Regions from separate parts of the Serratia sp. ID 25-353 genome, predicted to be linked through region 1. Evidence: predicted binding sites of a transcription regulator. Region 1 holds the regulator's gene; the other holds the start of a gene.

What was found. Region 1 encodes LexA, which represses DNA repair genes until DNA is damaged. Its sites were predicted from a motif close to TNCTGTATGTACATACAGNA; they were not measured.
Region 2: a site for LexA is predicted at 3,654-3,673, ahead of dinB (DNA polymerase IV). Genes of this name have one in related genera too.

The regions. Positions count from the first base shown of each region.
Region 1 covers NZ_CM139236.1:4,604,689-4,613,692, forward strand. Annotated here, with positions in the region: gene ACYF6X_RS22085 (quinone oxidoreductase) at 1-971, shown strand, start outside; gene pspG (envelope stress response protein PspG) at 1,271-1,489, opposite strand; gene dusA (tRNA dihydrouridine(20/20a) synthase DusA) at 1,647-2,657, opposite strand; gene ACYF6X_RS22100 (sugar O-acetyltransferase) at 2,768-3,340, opposite strand; gene zur (zinc uptake transcriptional repressor Zur) at 3,586-4,098, shown strand; gene ACYF6X_RS22110 (CsbD family protein) at 4,201-4,410, opposite strand; gene dinF (MATE family efflux transporter DinF) at 4,726-6,063, opposite strand; gene lexA (transcriptional repressor LexA) at 6,165-6,773, opposite strand; gene ACYF6X_RS22125 (diacylglycerol kinase) at 6,876-7,244, opposite strand; gene plsB (glycerol-3-phosphate 1-O-acyltransferase PlsB) at 7,393-9,004, shown strand, end outside.
Region 2 covers NZ_CM139236.1:3,304,540-3,313,543, forward strand. Annotated here, with positions in the region: gene frsA (esterase FrsA) at 1-134, opposite strand, end outside; gene gpt (xanthine phosphoribosyltransferase) at 276-734, opposite strand; gene pepD (beta-Ala-His dipeptidase) at 1,074-2,534, shown strand; gene dinB (DNA polymerase IV) at 2,577-3,638, opposite strand; gene ACYF6X_RS16045 (glycerophosphodiester phosphodiesterase family protein) at 3,821-4,717, shown strand; gene ACYF6X_RS16050 (T6SS effector amidase Tae4 family protein) at 5,232-5,624, shown strand; gene ACYF6X_RS16055 (hypothetical protein) at 5,621-5,830, shown strand; gene ACYF6X_RS16060 (putative T6SS immunity periplasmic lipoprotein) at 5,980-6,399, opposite strand; gene nqrM ((Na+)-NQR maturation NqrM) at 6,576-6,803, opposite strand; gene ACYF6X_RS16070 (FAD:protein FMN transferase) at 6,811-7,842, opposite strand; gene nqrF (NADH:ubiquinone reductase (Na(+)-transporting) subunit F) at 7,843-9,004, opposite strand, start outside.

The DNA.
Region 1 (9,004 bases):
TTCAGTTTTCCGCCACCGGCGGGCCGGAAGTCTTGCAATACGTTGATTTTACACCGCTCGATCCCGCCGCCGGCGAAGTGCAGATCGAAAACAAGGCGATCGGCATCAACTACATCGACACCTATGTGCGCAGCGGGCTGTACGCGCCGGCGAGCCTGCCGAGCGGCCTCGGCACCGAGGCGGCCGGCGTGGTGATCAAGGTCGGCGCTGGGGTCAGCGCGATCAAACCGGGTGACCGGGTGGTGTATGCGCAGTCATCGCTCGGCGCCTACAGCGAAGTCCACAACGTGCCGGAAGAAAAAGTGGCGCTGCTGCCGCACAATCTCAGCTTTGAGCAGGGCGCCGCTTCTTTCCTCAAAGGGCTGACGGTGCACTACCTGCTGCGCCAGACCCACGACGTACAACCGGGTGAAGTGTTCCTGTTCCATGCCGCCGCCGGCGGGGTTGGGCTGATCGCCTGCCAATGGGCCAAAGCGCTGGGCGCGCGCCTGATCGGCAGCGTCGGCTCCGACGAGAAGGCCGCGCTGGCGAAACAGGCCGGCGCCTGGGCCACCATCAACTACCACAACGAGGATATCGCCCAGCGGGTGGCCGAGCTGACGCACGGCGAGAAGGTCGGCGTGGTATACGATTCGGTGGGGCAAAGTACCTGGCAGGCCTCGCTCAACAGCCTGAAACGCCGCGGCCTGATGGTCAGCTTCGGCAACGCCTCCGGCCCGGTGACCGGCGTCGATCTGGCGCTGCTCAACCAGAAAGGATCGCTGTACGTCACCCGCCCTTCCCTTAACGGCTACATCACCAACCGCGCCGAGCTGCAGTACGCCAGCAACGAGCTGTTCTCACTGATCGGCAGCGGCGCCATTCGGGTGGAGGTGAGGGACGAGCAGAAATTTGCGCTGGCCGACGCCCAGCGGGCGCACCAGGTGCTGGAAAGCCGCAGCACCAGCGGCTCCAGCCTGCTGATCCCCTGATCGCGGCAAAAGAAAAGGGCTCCTTACGGAGCCCTTTCTGTACTGCGTTTTGTAGGGGTAGAGCAGAGTCCGCCAGAGACAGGGGGTTGCTTTAGCAACACGAATTTTGGTTGTCTCTCACGGTGATGAAATTGGTCGCATCACTGCATCGACAAACATCCTAACAGCCCCGTCCGGCAAAAAACACGCTTTATGTGCCACATCGCCGGGTAAAACTGCCAAGCTGTGATCGCTGCCGCATTAGCGGGGCGGGCAGTTATGCAAGTTTCATCGCGAATGATTGATTATTCAGCAAAAAATCAGTAACGCCTGATCTGTGGTTTCTGCATCGAACGGTAAATCCATACCCCGACCACCGCCAAAATCAACCACGGCAGCAGCTTGATGACCACCGCGAACAACCCGCCCAACAGCATAAACGCCGCCGCCACCAACAGCGCAGCGAAGATCCCCAGCAGCGAGATGCCGGTCACCATCAGCATCACCACAAAGCCAATGAGAAAGAAGATTTCCAACATGATTGCTCCTTTGCAACTCAACGTATCTGCAGAGTGGATTACAAGAAGCGTGCCAGAATGACGAAAGGGCTAACCTATTGAAAAGAGGGGACAGGCATCCGGCAATGCGCCGAATACCTGGCGAAAAAGACTAACTGTTGGTCAAACTTTTTGTGAGTTACGCCATTTCGACACGCGGCTGACGCACCAGCGCCAGCGCCTGCTCCACCACCCGCGCATCGGCGCCCGGCTTGTGGGCGTTCTCGCTCAGGTGGCGACGCCACTGGCGCGCGCCCGGCACGCCCTGGAACAAACCGAGGATGTGGCGGGTGATGTGGCCGAGATAGGTGCCGTTGGACAGCTCGCGCTCGATATAGGGATACAGCGCTTCAACGATCGCCACGCTGTCCGGCACTGCGGTCTGCGCGCCGAACAGTTCGCTGTCGACCCGTGCCAGGATGCCCGGATTCTGGTACGCCTCGCGCCCCATCATCACGCCGTCCAGATGCTGCAGGTGCTGCTGCGCCTCTTCCAGCGTTTTCACTCCGCCGTTGATGGCGATGGTCAGCGCCGGAAAATCCCGCTTCAGCTGATAAACGCGCGGATAGTCGAGCGGCGGCACTTCGCGGTTTTCTTTCGGGCTGAGGCCTGAGAGCCAGGCCTTGCGCGCGTGGATGGTGAACATATCGCACTCGCCGCGCCCGGCGACGGTTTGGATAAAGTCGCACAGGAAGGCGTAGCTGTCCTGATCGTCGATGCCAATGCGGGTCTTCACCGTCACCGGGATCGACACCACGTCGCGCATCGCCTTGATGCAGTCGGCGACCAGCGTCGCCTGCCCCATCAGACAGGCGCCGAACATGCCGTTTTGCACGCGATCGGATGGGCAGCCAACGTTGAGGTTAATCTCGTCGTAACCGCGCTGCTCCGCCAGTTTGGCGCAGTGCGCCAGCGCGGCCGGATCGCTGCCGCCCAGCTGCAGCGCCACCGGATGCTCTTCTTCGCTGTAGGCCAGGTAGTCGCCCTTACCGTGAATGATCGCGCCGGTGGTCACCATTTCGGTGTACAGCAACGTTTCCTGGGTCAGCAGGCGGTGGAAGTAACGGCAATGACGATCGGTCCAGTCGAGCATCGGCGCGATGGAGAAACGATTGGCGGCGTAGGTTGGGGCGTGGTTGTCTTTCGTCATGCTGAGTTACTGGCTACCTGAGTCTGTCTGGGTTCAACGAACGGCGCGCGGCCGCAAACGGCTATTATAACGACAATCGGCGCCGTTGGGAAAACCGCCTTTGCTTCCCCCTATTCCAACGCGCGGATAATCCGGCACGGCTGCCCCAGCGCCAGCACATTGGCCGGGATGTCGCCGGTCACTATGCTGCCCGCACCGATAGTCGTGCCGTCGCCGATGGTCACGCCCGGCAAGATCACCACGTTACCGCCGATCCACACGTTGCTGCCGATGGAAACTGGCTGCGCCGAGGTGCGGAAAGGAAAAGCCGGGTCACCGGTAAAGCGTTCACCGGCCTTCAGCGGATGACTCGGCGTGTAGATTTGCACGTTGGGGCCGATCAGCGTGTTGTCGCCGATGGTGATGGTATTGCAGTCGAGGAACACCGCATTGACGTTGATAAAACAGTTCTTGCCGATGCGGACATGCTGCCCGTAGTCGCACCAGAACGGTGTTTCGATCCAACTCGCCTCCCCCCAGGCGCCGAACAGCTCACCGAGCAGGCGGTTTTTCTCGTCCGCCTGATGCGAATCCAGCGCCCCCAGGCTTTTGGTCAACGCCCTGGCCCGATGGTACATAGCAATCAGTTCTTCATCGCGGCTGTTGTACTCCAGGCCGCTTAACAGCTTCTCTCTTTCCGTCATCACACAAGGCTCCTGCTCATCACGCGGGTGAAACGCGTTATACCGCTCTCGTCCGCTGCTCTCCAGCGCTAAAATCGGCAACGTTGATTTGCCGCCCGCCTGCGGGGAAAAGTTGTGATGCATCTCTCTTTTAGCGCACTCAGCGCGCCTTTCCCTGCGCAATCCTCAGGGGAAAAGGGGGCAACTCTCGGCGATTCGCCGTAATCATGGTAAAATCGGCTTTTTTACGTACCGGGATATTTGCGATGAACTCAACCACCCAGGAAAAGCTGCTGGCGCAGGCGGAACGCCTCTGCCAACAACGCAATGTGCGATTGACGCCGCAACGGCTGGAAGTGCTGCGTCTGATGACTCAGCAACCCGGTGCAATCAGCGCTTATGACCTGCTCGATCTGCTGCGCGTCGCCGAACCGCAGGCCAAGCCGCCGACGGTCTATCGCGCGCTGGATTTTCTGCTGGAACAAGGATTTATCCATAGAGTGGAGTCCGCCAACAGCTACGTGCTGTGTCACCATTTCGAACAGCCGATGCATACGTCCGCACTGTTTATCTGCGACCGCTGCGGCCAGGTGACCGAACGCACTACCGAAGGCGTAGAAGAAACGCTGCAGAAGCTGGCGCAGGAAGCCGGATTTGCGCTGCGGCACAGCGTGGTGGAAGCGCACGGTCTGTGCGCCGGCTGCGTGGAGGTTGAGGCGTGCGACAGCAAGCATGACTGCGCCGAACACGATCACAGCATCGCCATCAAGAAGAAGTAAGACGAAGTCAGGTACCTCCCTGTACCTGCGGCCGGAACGCCAGAGGATGAGAGCGACGCCGGCCTGCGCTGGGCAAGCCGCCTTCAATGGCGGCCCTGCAGATTACCAGCGGTGTTTGGTGTGATCTTCCCAGGCTTTCACCTCTTTTTCGGCCGCCTCTTTCTGGTAACCGTAGCGCTCCTGGATTTTGCCGACCAGCTGTTCGCGTTTCCCTTCGATGACTGTCAGATCGTCATCGGTCAGCTTGCCCCATTTTTCCTTCACTTTGCCTTTAAGCTGCTTCCAGTTACCGTCGGCTTGATCTTTATTCATAGTCTCTCCGTTAACCTGTGGTGAATCAGTGATCCCTGTCGCCGGTCGGGGTTAACCAGAAATTTTTCTGGCCGATACTCCCTTCACCTTAAGGAATATCGCTCCCATTCATTCGCCAGCCACATGATTCATTCTAGTTAAATATGGAAATAAAAAAGCCAAATATCAGAATAAAAAACCATTAAGAAACAAAATAAAAACAAAAAACGCTAATAAACAACAAGCTAACGCAAAAATGCCAGGGTTGAAAACATGTAAGCAAAAGTGAACAAAAACATAAATAAAATTAATAAATAACCCAGCACAGCGTCCGTTCTAGCGAGCGGTAAACCAGCTGCCGCGCACCTGATGACGATGCCAAATCCAGCCCAACGCCAGGCCGCGCAGCGCCAGAAACACCGCCAGCGCCAGCCAAAGCCCGTGGTTGCCAAACAGCGGTATGCTAAACAGCGCCAGGCCGTATCCCACCGCGGCCACCGCCATGCTGTTGCGCATCTCGGCGCCGCGCGTGGCGCCGATAAACATGCCGTCCAGCAAATAGCACCATACCCCGACCAGCGGCAGAATGACCTGCCACGGTAAATAGTGGGCGGCCAACGCACGCAGCTCCGGCAAGGAGGTCAACGCCGCCACGATCTGCTGGCCGGTAACGGCATACGCCAGGCCAAAGGCCAACGCGACCAGCCCCGCCTGTCTGCAGGCCGCATGCCACACCTTGCGCAGTTGGCTGTCGTCCCGGGCACCGTAGGCGTGGCCCGAATGGGCCTCCACCGCATAAGCGAAGCCGTCGAGCGCATAGGCGGTGAACGTCAGCAGATTCATCAATACCGCATTGACCGCCACCACCTCGCTTCCCAGGCGAGCGCCGAAAATGGTCAGCGACGCAAAGCACAGTTGCAGCAACAGTGAACGCAGCATGATGTCGCGGTTGAGCGCCAGTAGCCGACGCAGATCGCCACGCCAGGCCTGGCGCAGCATCGGCAGGGTAATACCGCGCAGGCGCATCACCCGCCACGCCAGCCACAGGCCGAGCAGCAGCGTGGCGTATTCGGCGATGGCGGTTGCCGCCGCTGCCCCCCGCACGTTCCAGCCCAGGCCCATCACCAGCCAGATATCCAGCACGATGTTCAGCAGGTTGCCGACGATCAGCAGGATCACCGGCGCGCGCACATACTGCACGCCGAGCAGCCAACCCAACAGCACCAGATTAGCCAGCGCCGCCGGGGCGCTCAGCCAGCGGATTTCAAGAAAACGCCGCGCCTGTTCCAGCACCTCGCCATTGCCACCGACGATCTGCAGCGCCAGTTCGATCAGCGGATACCGCAGCAGGACGATCGCCACCCCGGCCAGCAGCGCCAGCACCAGCGGTTGCATAAAGGCGCGCGCCAGCGCCTGCGGGTTCTGTGCCCCCAGCGCCTGCGCCGCCAGACCGGTGGTGCTCATGCGCAGGAACAACAGCAGCATGAACAGGAAGCTGGTCGCCACCGCGCCGATCGCGACGCCCCCCAGGTAGATCGGGCTGTCGAGGTGGCCGATCACCGCAGTGTCCACCAACCCGAGCAGCGGTACGGTGATATTGGAAAAAATCATCGGCAGGGCCAGGCGCCACAGGGCTTTATCGGTGTCGCTGGTGAAGGCGGAAATCAAGCGCATGATGAGACGTTCCCGTAGCAGTGGCGAAGGGCAAAATCAGAAACAAAAACGCCCCAGAACAGGGGCGATTGATACAAGAGGCGGCACTGAGGGGGCAGCGATTAAATCCAGTCGCCGTTGCGGATCACGCCGACCGCCAGCCCTTCGATAGTGAAATTCTGCTGACGCAGATCGACCACAATCGGTTGGAATTCGTTGTTCTCCGGCAGCAGCTCGACCACGTTGCCGTGTTTTTTCAGGCGCTTGACCGTCACTTCGTCTTCGATGCGCGCCACCACGACCTGGCCGTTGCGCACGTCTTGGGTTTTATGCACCGCCAGCAGATCGCCGTCCAGAATGCCGATGTCGCGCATCGACATGCCGTTCACCCGCAGCAGGAAATCGGCGCTCGGTTTAAACAGGGAAGGATCAACCTGGTAGTGCCCTTCGATGTGCTGCTGCGCCAGCAGCGGCTCGCCGGCGGCGACGCGGCCGATCAGCGGCAGCCCTTCTTCTTCTTCCATCAGCAGGCGGATACCGCGCGAGGCACCGGAGACGATTTCGATCACGCCTTTGCGTGCCAGCGCCTTCAGGTGTTCTTCGGCGGCGTTAGGCGAACGGAACCCCAGACGCATCGCGATCTCGGCACGCGTTGGCGGCATGCCCGTTTGCGAAATATGATCGCGAATCAGATCGTAGACCTCTTGCTGTCTGGTAGTTAGTGCTTTCATTCCGCCCCCTGTTTGTTTATACAGTCTTGCTGTGAGTATATACAGGTAAGCGCGGATTGGGAACCGAAGAATAAATAAAAATCAGTCAGTAGGCGCCTTTCGTCAGCCAAAATGCTGCCATAAGACCGTGCCCCAAACGAACAGCGCCAGCACGATCGCCAGTGACACCGCCGCCGATCCCATGTCCTTGGCCCGGCCGGACAGCTCGTGATGTTCGCTGCCGATCCGATCCACCACCGCCTCGATCGCGCTGTTCAGGATCTCGACGATCATCACCAGCGCTACCGATCCGATCAATAAAATGCGCGCTATCGCACCCACATCCAGCCAGACAGCCAGTATGATAGCCAGAAGGGTGACCACCAGTTCCTGGCGGAACGCCGCTTCGTGTTGCCAGGCGGCGGAAAGCCCTTTATAGGAATAGCCGGCGGCCTTGATGATGCGGGTCAGTCCGGTTGCTTGGTTTGCCATGTTTTCGTGCCTTTCTCAGAGGTCGGTCATAATAAAAAGAGTCTAGAACAGTCCGCGCTGACGGCTCTCGGTTTTCGAACACCACAGATCTGCTACCCAGTTTCTGGTATGCTTGCGGCGCATTGCTAACAAGAGGCTTCACGTTGTTATGTCAGGTTGGCGTAAAATTTATTATAAAATATTGAATTTACCACTTAAATTGTTGGTAAGAAGTAAGGTCATCCCTTCAGATCCGGTTACCGAGCTAGGGTTGGATCCCTCACGGCCGATTCTGTATGTTTTACCTTACAATTCCAAGGCGGATTTGCTGACGCTGCGCACCCAGTGCCTGGCGCAGGATCTGCCCGATCCGCTCAACTCGCTGGAGATCGACGGCACCGTGCTGCCGAGCTACGTGTTCATTCACGACGGCCCGCGCGTGTTCCGCTATTACACCCCGAAAGAAGAGTCGGTAAAGCTGTTCCACGACTATCTGGATCTGCATCGCAGCAATCCGGATCTCGACATTCAGATGCTGCCGGTTTCGGTGATGTTCGGCCGCTCGCCGGGCCGCGAAGGCCACGGCACGCCGCACCTGCGTCTGTTGAATGGCGTGCAGAAATTCTTCGCCGTGCTGTGGCTCGGCCGCGACAGCTTCGTGCGTTTCTCCAACACCGTTTCGCTGCGCCGCATGGCCACCGAGCACGGCACGGATAAAACCATCGCGCAGAAACTGGCGCGCGTGGCGCGCATGCACTTCTCGCGTCAGCGCCTGGCCGCGGTAGGCCCGAGCCTGCCGGCCCGTCAGGATCTGTTCAACAAGCTGTTGGCGTCCAAAGCGATCGAAAAAGCGGTCGAGGACGAGGCCCGCAGCAAGAAGATCTCGCACGAGAAAGCCCAGCAGAACGCCATCGCGCTGATGGAAGAGATCGCCGCCGATTTCTCCTACGAAACCGTGCGCCTGTCCGACCGCGTGCTGAGCTGGACCTGGAACCGGTTGTATCAGGGCATCAACGTCACCAACGCCGAGCGCGTGCGCCAACTGGCGCAGGACGGCCACGAGATCGTCTACGTGCCCTGCCACCGCAGCCACATGGACTATCTGCTGCTGTCCTACGTGTTGTATCACCAGGGCCTGGTGCCGCCACACATCGCCGCCGGCATCAACCTCAACTTCTGGCCGGCCGGCCCGATCTTCCGTCGCCTGGGCGCGTTCTTCATCCGCCGCACCTTCAAGGGCAACAAGCTCTACTCGACGGTGTTCCGCGAATACCTCGGCGAGCTGTTCACCCGCGGTTACTCGGTGGAATACTTCGTGGAAGGCGGCCGTTCCCGCACCGGGCGCCTGCTGGAACCGAAGACCGGCACCCTGTCGATGACCATCCAGGCGATGCTGCGCGGCGGCACCCGTCCGATCACGCTGGTGCCGATCTACATCGGTTACGAGCACGTGATGGAAGTGGGCACCTATGCCAAAGAGCTGCGTGGCGCCACCAAGGAAAAAGAGAGCCTGCTGCAAATGCTGCGCGGCCTGCGCAAGCTGCGCAATCTGGGCCAGGGTTACGTCAACTTCGGCGAACCGCTGCCATTGACGGCTTACCTCAACCAGAACGTGCCGCAGTGGCGCGAGTCGATCGATCCGATCGAAGCCCAGCGCCCAAGCTGGCTGACGCCGACGGTCAACGATCTGGCCGGCCAGATCATGGTGCGTATCAACAACGCCGCCGCGGCCAACGCCATGAACCTGTGTTCCACCGCGCTGCTGGCCTCGCGCCAGCGTT
Region 2 (9,004 bases), 1.3 Mb from region 1:
CCGGTAGTGTCGCCTTCCAATGCGGAATGCATGGCGGCGCTCACTTTGTTGCGCGCGCGCAGCACCAGCGTCGAGGTTTCAGGGTGTTTGAATTTGGGCTTGAAAAGAATTTCAGAAAGGTTGGCCTGTGCCATGGTAACAACAGCCTCCGTAAATCTGGCGATAGGCCGCAAAAGGCCTACTTAACTGGAGGTAGTGTACCTAACTCTGGCGGGATAAACCAAGATAACGCAAACGCCCGGCATAACCGGGCGTTGACTTGGAGCTGGCTGGGCTTAACGGCCGCCGATCGGCGGAACAAAGCTGACGCCCATGTCCCACGGCTGTTCGATCCAGGTATCCTGCGGGATGTCGACCACGTAGTCGTCCACCAGCGGACGGCCCGCCGGTTTGGCGAAGATGGTGACGAAATGCGCTTTCGGGTACATATCTCGGATCGCTTTCGCGGTGCCGCCGGTATCCACCAGATCGTCCACGACGATGAAGCCTTCACCGTCGCCTTCGGCGCGCTTGAGCACTTTCATTTCGCGCTGGTTGTCATGGTCGTAGCTGGAAATGCAGACGGTATCCACATGACGGATGCCCAATTCGCGCGCCAGCAGAGCCGCCGGCACCAGGCCGCCGCGGCTTACGGCAATGATGCCCGTCCATTTGTCGGCAGGCAGCAGGCGGTGCGCCAGCTTGCGTGCGTGCATCTGCAGCATATCCCAGGTAACAACGTATTTTTCGCTCATAGAATCGTGTCCCAGCCGGCTGGTGAAGCGGCTTACTTTATAGTTCAGGGGAAAAAAGGTTGCGCGAGATTATAGAGACTGACCGCGTTGAATTCCAGTTGTACCGAGGAAAACCTCGCGATTTCCGCCATGCGGCTTTTCGGTGATTGATGCTGAAAAAGCGAACATTCCCGCAGCGAAGCCGTGTGATCAAGCGCTTAAACCGCACAATACGGTGCGCGCACCGCCGGAAATAAAGTGATATTCTCTGGTGATCGTGCCACGACGCACAGATACCCGCTCACCTCAACCGCGCGGCACGCCCGTCCTGTCGGAGCCTGCCGTCACAGGAGACTTATAGTGTCTGAATTGTCTCAGCTTTCGCCACAGCCGCTGTGGGATATTTTCGCCAAGATCTGTTCTATCCCGCATCCTTCTTATCATGAAGAAGCGCTGGCGCAGCACATCCTCACCTGGGCCAAAGAAAAGAACCTGCACGCCGAGCGCGATCAGGTCGGCAATATCCTGCTGCGCAAGCCGGCCACCAAAGGCATGGAAAACCGCAAGCCGGTTGCGCTGCAGGCGCACCTGGACATGGTGCCGCAAAAGAATAACGACACCGTACACGACTTCGCCAAGGATCCGATCCAGCCTTATATCGCCGGCGAGTGGGTGAAAGCGCGCGGCACCACGCTGGGCGCCGACAACGGCATCGGCATGGCCTCCGCCCTGGCGGTGCTGGCCGACGACAGCGTTGAGCACGGCCCGCTGGAAGTGCTGCTGACCATGACCGAAGAAGCAGGCATGGACGGCGCCTTCGGGCTGCAGCCGAACTGGCTGCAGGCGGACATCCTGATCAATACCGACTCCGAAGAAGAAGGCGAAATCTACATGGGTTGCGCCGGTGGTATCGACTTCATCACTACCCTGCCGCTGCAGCGCGAAGCGGTGCCGGCCGGTTACCAAACCCTGAAGCTGACCCTCAAGGGCCTGAAAGGCGGCCACTCCGGCGCCGAGATCCACGTCGGGCTGGGCAATGCCAACAAGCTGCTGGCACGCTTCCTGTTCGCCCATGCGGCGGCGCTGAACCTGCGCGTGCTGGATCTGAACGGCGGCACCCTGCGCAACGCCATCCCGCGTGAAGCCTCCGCGGTGGTTGCGGTGCCGGCAGACAAGGCCGACGCGCTGAAAGCGCTGAGCCAGGAGTTTCTGGCCGTGCTGCAGAACGAACTTTCCGCCAAAGAGAAGAACATCACCGTGCTGCTGGAGCCGACCACCAGCGCTTCGCAGGCGCTGAGCGCCGACAGCCAGCAGCGCTTCCTGGCGCTGCTGAACGGCACGCCGAACGGCGTGATCCGCATGAGCGACGCGGTGAAAGGCGTGGTGGAAACCTCGCTGAACGTCGGCGTGGTCACCACCAGCGAAAACGAAGCGGAAATCATCTGCCTGATCCGCTCCCTGATCGACAGCGGCAAAGACTACGTGGTCGAGATGCTGACCGCGCTGGGCCAGCTGGCCGGCGCCAAAGTGGCGCCGAAGGGCGGCTACCCGGGCTGGCAGCCGGATGCCGACTCGCCGGTGATGCACCTGGTGCGCGAGCTGTATCAGGATCTGTTCGACAAGACGCCGAACATCATGGTGATCCACGCTGGTCTGGAATGCGGTCTGTTCAAAAAGCCGTATCCAAACATGGACATGGTATCGATCGGGCCCACCATCACCGGCCCGCACTCGCCGGATGAGCAGGTGCATATCGAAAGCGTCGGTCTGTACTGGAAGCTGCTGACCTCGCTGCTGAAAGCGATCCCTGAGCGCGCGTAAGCTGCGCGCTTAACGCAAAAAGCCGGCGAGTCGCCGGCTTTTTTATTCCCAAGGCAGCGCCAACTGCCGCTCCAACTGCGGATCGAGCAGCGTCACATGCAGCCCCACCAGCCGCACGCCACGCCCTTCGCGCCGCTCGCGCCACGCCTGCCGCGCCACCTCCAGCAAATCCTGCCGATTCAACACCGGGAACACGTGCTCCTGGGTGGTTTGCTGAAAATCCTGAAACTTCAGCTTCACGCCCTGCCGGGCGATGTGCAGATCCGGTTTGACCTTGCGCAGCCGCATCTCCAGCTCGGGATAGAGTTTGTCGATAATCAGCGTTTCGCAGTCTTCCCAGTCGTGAATATCTTCCGCCAGCGTGCGCTCCACCCCCACCGATTTGCGCAGCCGCTCAGGAGAGATTTCGCGCCGATCGATGCCCTGACACCGCTCCCACAGCACCCGGCCGAACTTGCCGAAGCGCTTGAGCAACTGCGCCAAATCGTATTGCTGCACGTCGGCGCAGGTGATAAGCCCCACGTCCTCCAGCCGCTTGGCGGTCACCTTGCCGACGCCGGGGATCTTGCTGAGCGGCAGCTGTTGCAAAAACGCCGGCACCTGCGCCGGCGTGATCACGTACTGCCCGTTCGGCTTGTTCATCTCGGAGGCGATTTTGGCAAGAAACTTGATTGGCGCGATACCGGCCGACGCGGTGAGGTTCAGCTCGTCGGCGATAGCCTGGCGGATTTCCTGGGCGATCAGCGTCGCCGAACCGTTGCATTGCGGGCTGTCGGTCACGTCAAGATAGGCCTCGTCGAGCGACAGCGGCTCGATCAACGGGGTATAGCGAGCGAAGATTTCGCGGATGTGCAGCGAGGCCTCTTTGTAGGCCGCCATGCGCCCCGGCAGCAGGGTGAGATGCGGGCACAGCTTGAGCGCCATCGCCGTGGACATGGCGCTGTGCACGCCGTAGCGCCGCGCCGGGTAGTTGGCGGTGCTGATCACCCCACGCCGATCGGCGCTGCCGCCAATCGCCAGCGGGATATCGCGCAGGCTGGGATCGTCGCGCATTTCCACCGCCGCGAAGAAGCAGTCCATATCGACATGAATGATTTTACGCATCGCACCCTCCAGTGACACTGTATAAGTATACAGTTAGATACCGAAAGCTCAAGGCCGCAGGGTTCGATGAAAGCGCCGTTTCCGCCAGATATTTCCGCGTTGTTAAAAAAGCTTAATTTTTCAATAGTATGATTTCCGTATCCCGTGCGGCTCACCACAACGATAATGACAAGGTACCCAACATGATCAGATTTTCTCATTGGCTGCTGGCTTCCGCGCTATCCCTTAGCGCACTGGCGGCCAGCGCCGCCACCGGTCACGCGCCGGCGATCGTCGCCCACCGCGGCGGCACCGCCGATGCGCCGGAGAACACCCGCATCGCCATCGAAACCGCGCTGAAAAACGGCGCCGACGCCATCTGGATCACCCTGCAAGCATCCAAAGACGGCGTCATCGTGCTGTATCGCCCTTCGGATCTGAAAACATTGACCAACCGGCAGGGCCCGGTTTCTGCCTATACCGCCGCGCAGCTGGCCGAGACCGACGCCGGCTGGGCCTTCGCCAGGGGGGATGCGCACCCGTTCCGCGGCCAGGGTATCGGCATTCCCCGGCTCGACGACGTGCTTAAAGCGTTTCCTCACGTCACCTTTTATCTGGACATCAAATCCCCGGACGCCGATCCGGCGCAGTTTGGCCAGGCGCTGCTGGCGACGCTGGAAAGCACCGACAGCCTGCACCGCACCCGCGTCTACTCCACCGACGCCAAATACCTGCAGGCGCTGCCGCCGGCTATCCCACGCTTCGAAAGCCGCGACGAGACCCGCACGCTGCTGGCTAACGTCACCATGGCGCACCAGTGCGACGTCAAACCGGACAACCGGCAGCCGCGCTGGTACGGGCTGGAGTTGAAGCGCGAGGTGGAAGTGGTGGAGAAATATACCCTCGGCGAAGGGCGTTCGAAGGCATTTCTCACCTGGGATAAAGAGTCGATGGACTGCTTCCGCTCGCAGGGCCCGGCGCACATCATCCTGTTCGGCGTCAACTCGCCGCAAGAGTATCAGCAGGCGCTGGCGCTGGGCGCCGACGGCGTGATGGTCAACTCACCGGCCGAGGCAAAAAGCTTCCGCAAGGCGAAATAACAATAGAACACCGGAGAAAATCTGAGGAAATGGGGATACTCACGCTCCCCAATGAAGGGAATTTCTCCGGGATTTCACGATCAATCAATATTAATATTTTATTTTTTATCAATTAAATATATTAAAAATAAAACGTATAGCCACATAATATTCGGTGCATAAATATCCTCTTCTCATAATGCGATCAACGTCTATTTTTCGAACAAAACATCACCATTAGTGACGACAATACTCTAGGATCTGGCCATCTTTGGAAACACGCCAACAATCAGTCTTTCTTAGACTTTTCTAAATAGCACCTCCACTCATCTAAATAGCTCTACGGGTATCAACATATGTTATGGCATCGGAGGGCTAGAGAATAATGGAATGATTTAAAAGGAATTATATGTCGATAACTTTTAACAAACTTTAGGAAAAACATCCTCAAATCAATGGGGATGAGTATCCATGCCGCACTGCCCATGGTGATAAAGCCTTTGATGATCAGTGTGCTATACGCATCGGTGCAGCTTTGGTTCATTGTGGGTATGATGTCAGTAAATTGTCAGGCGTGAACTTTTGTTGGTTACACAAGAAAAGTGAGGGCCATATTTTGCGTGCTGAAGAACTGGCAAATGCATTAGCACGAACACCGATACCGGGGCTAGGATGCATGGTAAAAGTCACACCCAACCAGTTTGAGCGGGTGCTGAAAGGCAAAACCGGCATTATCTTTTTTAAAGATTACTGGCTGCGAGGGAATGAAAACTTTCGCAATCGCTCGGGAGATCATATAGATCTGTGGAATGGTTCTCGTTTAACCACACTATCGAGCTATTTTCGTATTCAATGGGGGCTTTCTTGGGATGGACGTTTTAGCGATTTCTTTAAATCAAAAGAAGTCTGGTTCTGGCAGGTGATATGAAACGGATAGCAGCAATTATTGCCGGTGCGATAATAGGTATCGGCCTCATGCTCCTGGCTTTTCCCTTTCTCTCAGACTGGATTATTGGCCACGTTGAGGGCGAGGATCAGATGTCGGCTAACTTCGAGTTGCTGGCGATTGGCCTAGTGTTGTGCTGTTTCGTGGGAGGTTCACTCGGCAACCTAGCCTATTCCAAAAGCAAATAACCCCTCATAAATGAATGCGGTAACATATTTTTGAACACTGATGCCTTACATAGATATGAAAAACTTCCGCAAAGCGAAATAAATAACCGGCTAACGGCATAAGGCGGTTCGACAAACTCGCCTTATGCCTGTCTGACTTTCAACGCCCATTAGTGGACAGGAACCACCTGGATGGTGCCATTTTCATTGCGTACACTAAACCCTGCCCCAAATAGCCGGGCGGCAGGCTCAAGACCTTTACTTCGTTTATCCCGCGACAACAGCGTCACCGATACCCCGTAAGACTTCCCGTCTTCGAATTTATAGTTATCGTCGGGAATACACGTAGCCGCAGTGACCACAGGCATCTCGTTATCCGCGAAGTTCTTGCCGAAGATAGCGTTGGCGTTGCCGATTTCTTCGATAATGACACCGGCCAACCGCTCGTCCCCTTCAGGTTGAACCCGCACACAAACGTGGTTATCAACGACAGTGACGTTGGCCGCGTAGTTCTTTGGCCTCGGATCGTTCATGTGCATGCAGCTGGCAAGCAGCAAAGTCAGCGTTCCAGCCAAAAAAATGCGGTTCATCCTGTTACCTCTGCTTAAGAAACTGAGAAAGCGCATATTCGTATTTTCTGGCGATCGTTTTATCCGTTACGCCCTGAAAATTCGCGCCATTGTTAATCGCGCCCAGCCCAACTTTCATACGCCTTTCGGCTAAGGCCCAAATAAAAAACCCGGCCAAGGCCGGGTTTTCGCTACAGCTACAGAATGCGGTGTTTGTCCAACTGCTCGCGCCGCTGTGCCGCTTTGGCTTCGCGCTTTTTGCGCGCATCGCACGGCTCTGGGCAGTCGCAGACTTTCTCCATCCCCAATGCGGTGATGCCGCCGCAGCTGCCCTGCAGGCTTTTGCGTTTGAACACGTAACCCAGCGACATCCCGCCGACGATCAGCAGGAACAACACGAAGGTGGCGGCGAATACCGTCAGCATAGCAACCTCACGAACGCTTTTTCAGGTAGGGTTTGAACGCGTCCGAATAGCGCTCCTCAAACCCGTCGGCGGTTTTCACGATCATGAACACCGGGATGCCCAGCAGATTGGCCAGCGCCAGGCCGCGCTCCGGCCCCATCACGTTCAGGCCGGTGGACAGGCCGTCGGCGGTCATACAGGTCGGGCTCAGCACGGTGATCGACACCAGGCGGTGGTTGATCGGCCGGCCGGTGATCGGATCGATAGTGTGCGAATAGCGCACCCCGTCCTGCTCGAAGTAGTTGCGATAGTCACCCGAGGTGGCAATCGACATCTCCCCCGGCTGGATCACCAGCTGCGCCTGCTGCTGCGCGCCGGCGGTCGGGCGCTCGATGGCGATGCGCCACGGCTTTTGCTCGCCGTTATGCCCGCGCGTGCGCACCTCACCGCCGATATCCACCATGTAGTTTTGCACGTGTTGCGATTGCAGATACTCCGCCACCACGTCCACGCCGTATCCTTTGGCGATCGACGACAGGTCGACATACAGCTCGGGGATGCTTTTCACCAGCGCGCTGCCCTGCACCGCCAGTTTATCGGCACCGGTCCAGGCGCGACGGTGCGCCAGCTCCGCCTCGCTCGGCACTTTATCCGGCCGCCCTTCCGGGCCGAAGCCCCACAGGTTGACCAGCGGCCCGACGGTCACGTCCAGCGCGCCATCGGTCACGCGGTTGATGCGCAGCGCTTCGCGCACCACCTCGGCGGTCGCCGGCGAAACAGGGAACGGCCGGTCAATGTCGCGGCTGGCGTTGAAGCGGCTCAGCTCGGAATCCGGCCGGTAGGTGGACATCTGGTCGTTCACCTGCTCCAGCCGTTTGTCGATCTCCGCCTGCATCTCGCGCGCCGACGGCGTATCGTCGCCGGTCACGTAACGGATCGAATACGAGGTGCCCATGGTTTTACCCGTCAGGTCCACCTGCTCCGGCCCGCAGCCGGTCAGCAGCAGGGTGGCGCTCAGCGCCACGCCCGTCAGCCAGTTCTTCATCGCCAATGCGCGCATTTAGCCACCAAAGTCATCCAGCATGATGTTTTCGTCTTCGACGCCCAGATCTTTCAGCATCTTGATCACCGCAGCGTTCATCATCGGCGGCCCGCACATGTAAAACTCGCAGTCCTCCGGCGCCGGGTGATTCCTCAGGTAGTTCTCCAGCAGAACATTATGGATAAAGCCGGTGTAGCCGGTCCAGTTATCTTCCGGCTGCGGATCCGACAGCGCCACGTGCCAGGTGAAGTTGTCGTTCTCCGCCTGCAGCTGGTTGAAGTCGTCTTCATAGAACATCTCGCGCAGCGAACGCGCGCCGTACCAGAAGGTGATCTTGCGCTTCGAGTTCAGGCGCTTGAGCTGATCGAAGATGTGCGAACGCATCGGCGCCATGCCCGCGCCGCCGCCGATGAAGATCATTTCGGCGTCGGTCTCCTTGGCGAAGAACTCGCCGAACGGCCCGGAGATCGTCACCTTGTCACCCGCCTTCAGCGACCAGATATAGGAAGACATGATGCCCGGCGGCACGTCCGGGTTGTTCGGCGGCGGCGTGGCGATACGCACGTTGAGCATGATGATGCCCTTCTCTTCCGGGTAGTTGGCCATCGAGTAGGCGCGCACCGTGGTGTCGTTCACCGTCGAGCGGTAGCGGAACAGGTTGAACTTGTCCCAGTCGCCGCGATACTCCTGCGGCACGTCGAAGTCGGCGTAGCTGATGTCGTGCGCCGGGGCTTCGATCTGGATGAAGCCGCCCGCGCGGAACGGCACGTCTTCGCCATCGGGGATCTTCAGCTTCAGCTCTTTGATAAAGGTGGCTTTGTTATCGTTGGAGATAACCTCGCACTCCCATTTCTTCACGCCGAAGATCTCTTCCGGCAGCTCGATCTTCAGGTTCTGCTTCACGTTCACCTGGCACGCCAGGCGGCAACCCTCTTTCGCTTCGCGCTTGTTGATGTGCGAGAGCTCGGTCGGCAGGATATCGCCGCCGCCCTCTTTGATCACCACCCGGCACTGGCCGCAGGAACCGCCGCCGCCGCAGGCCGAGGAGACGAAAATCCCCTGGCTGGAGAGCACGTTAAGCAGCTTGTCGCCCGCCGGCGCATGGAAGCTCTTATCCAGATCGCCGTTGATCTCCACCGCGATGTCGCCGGTGTTCACCAGCTTCGATTTGGCGAACAGG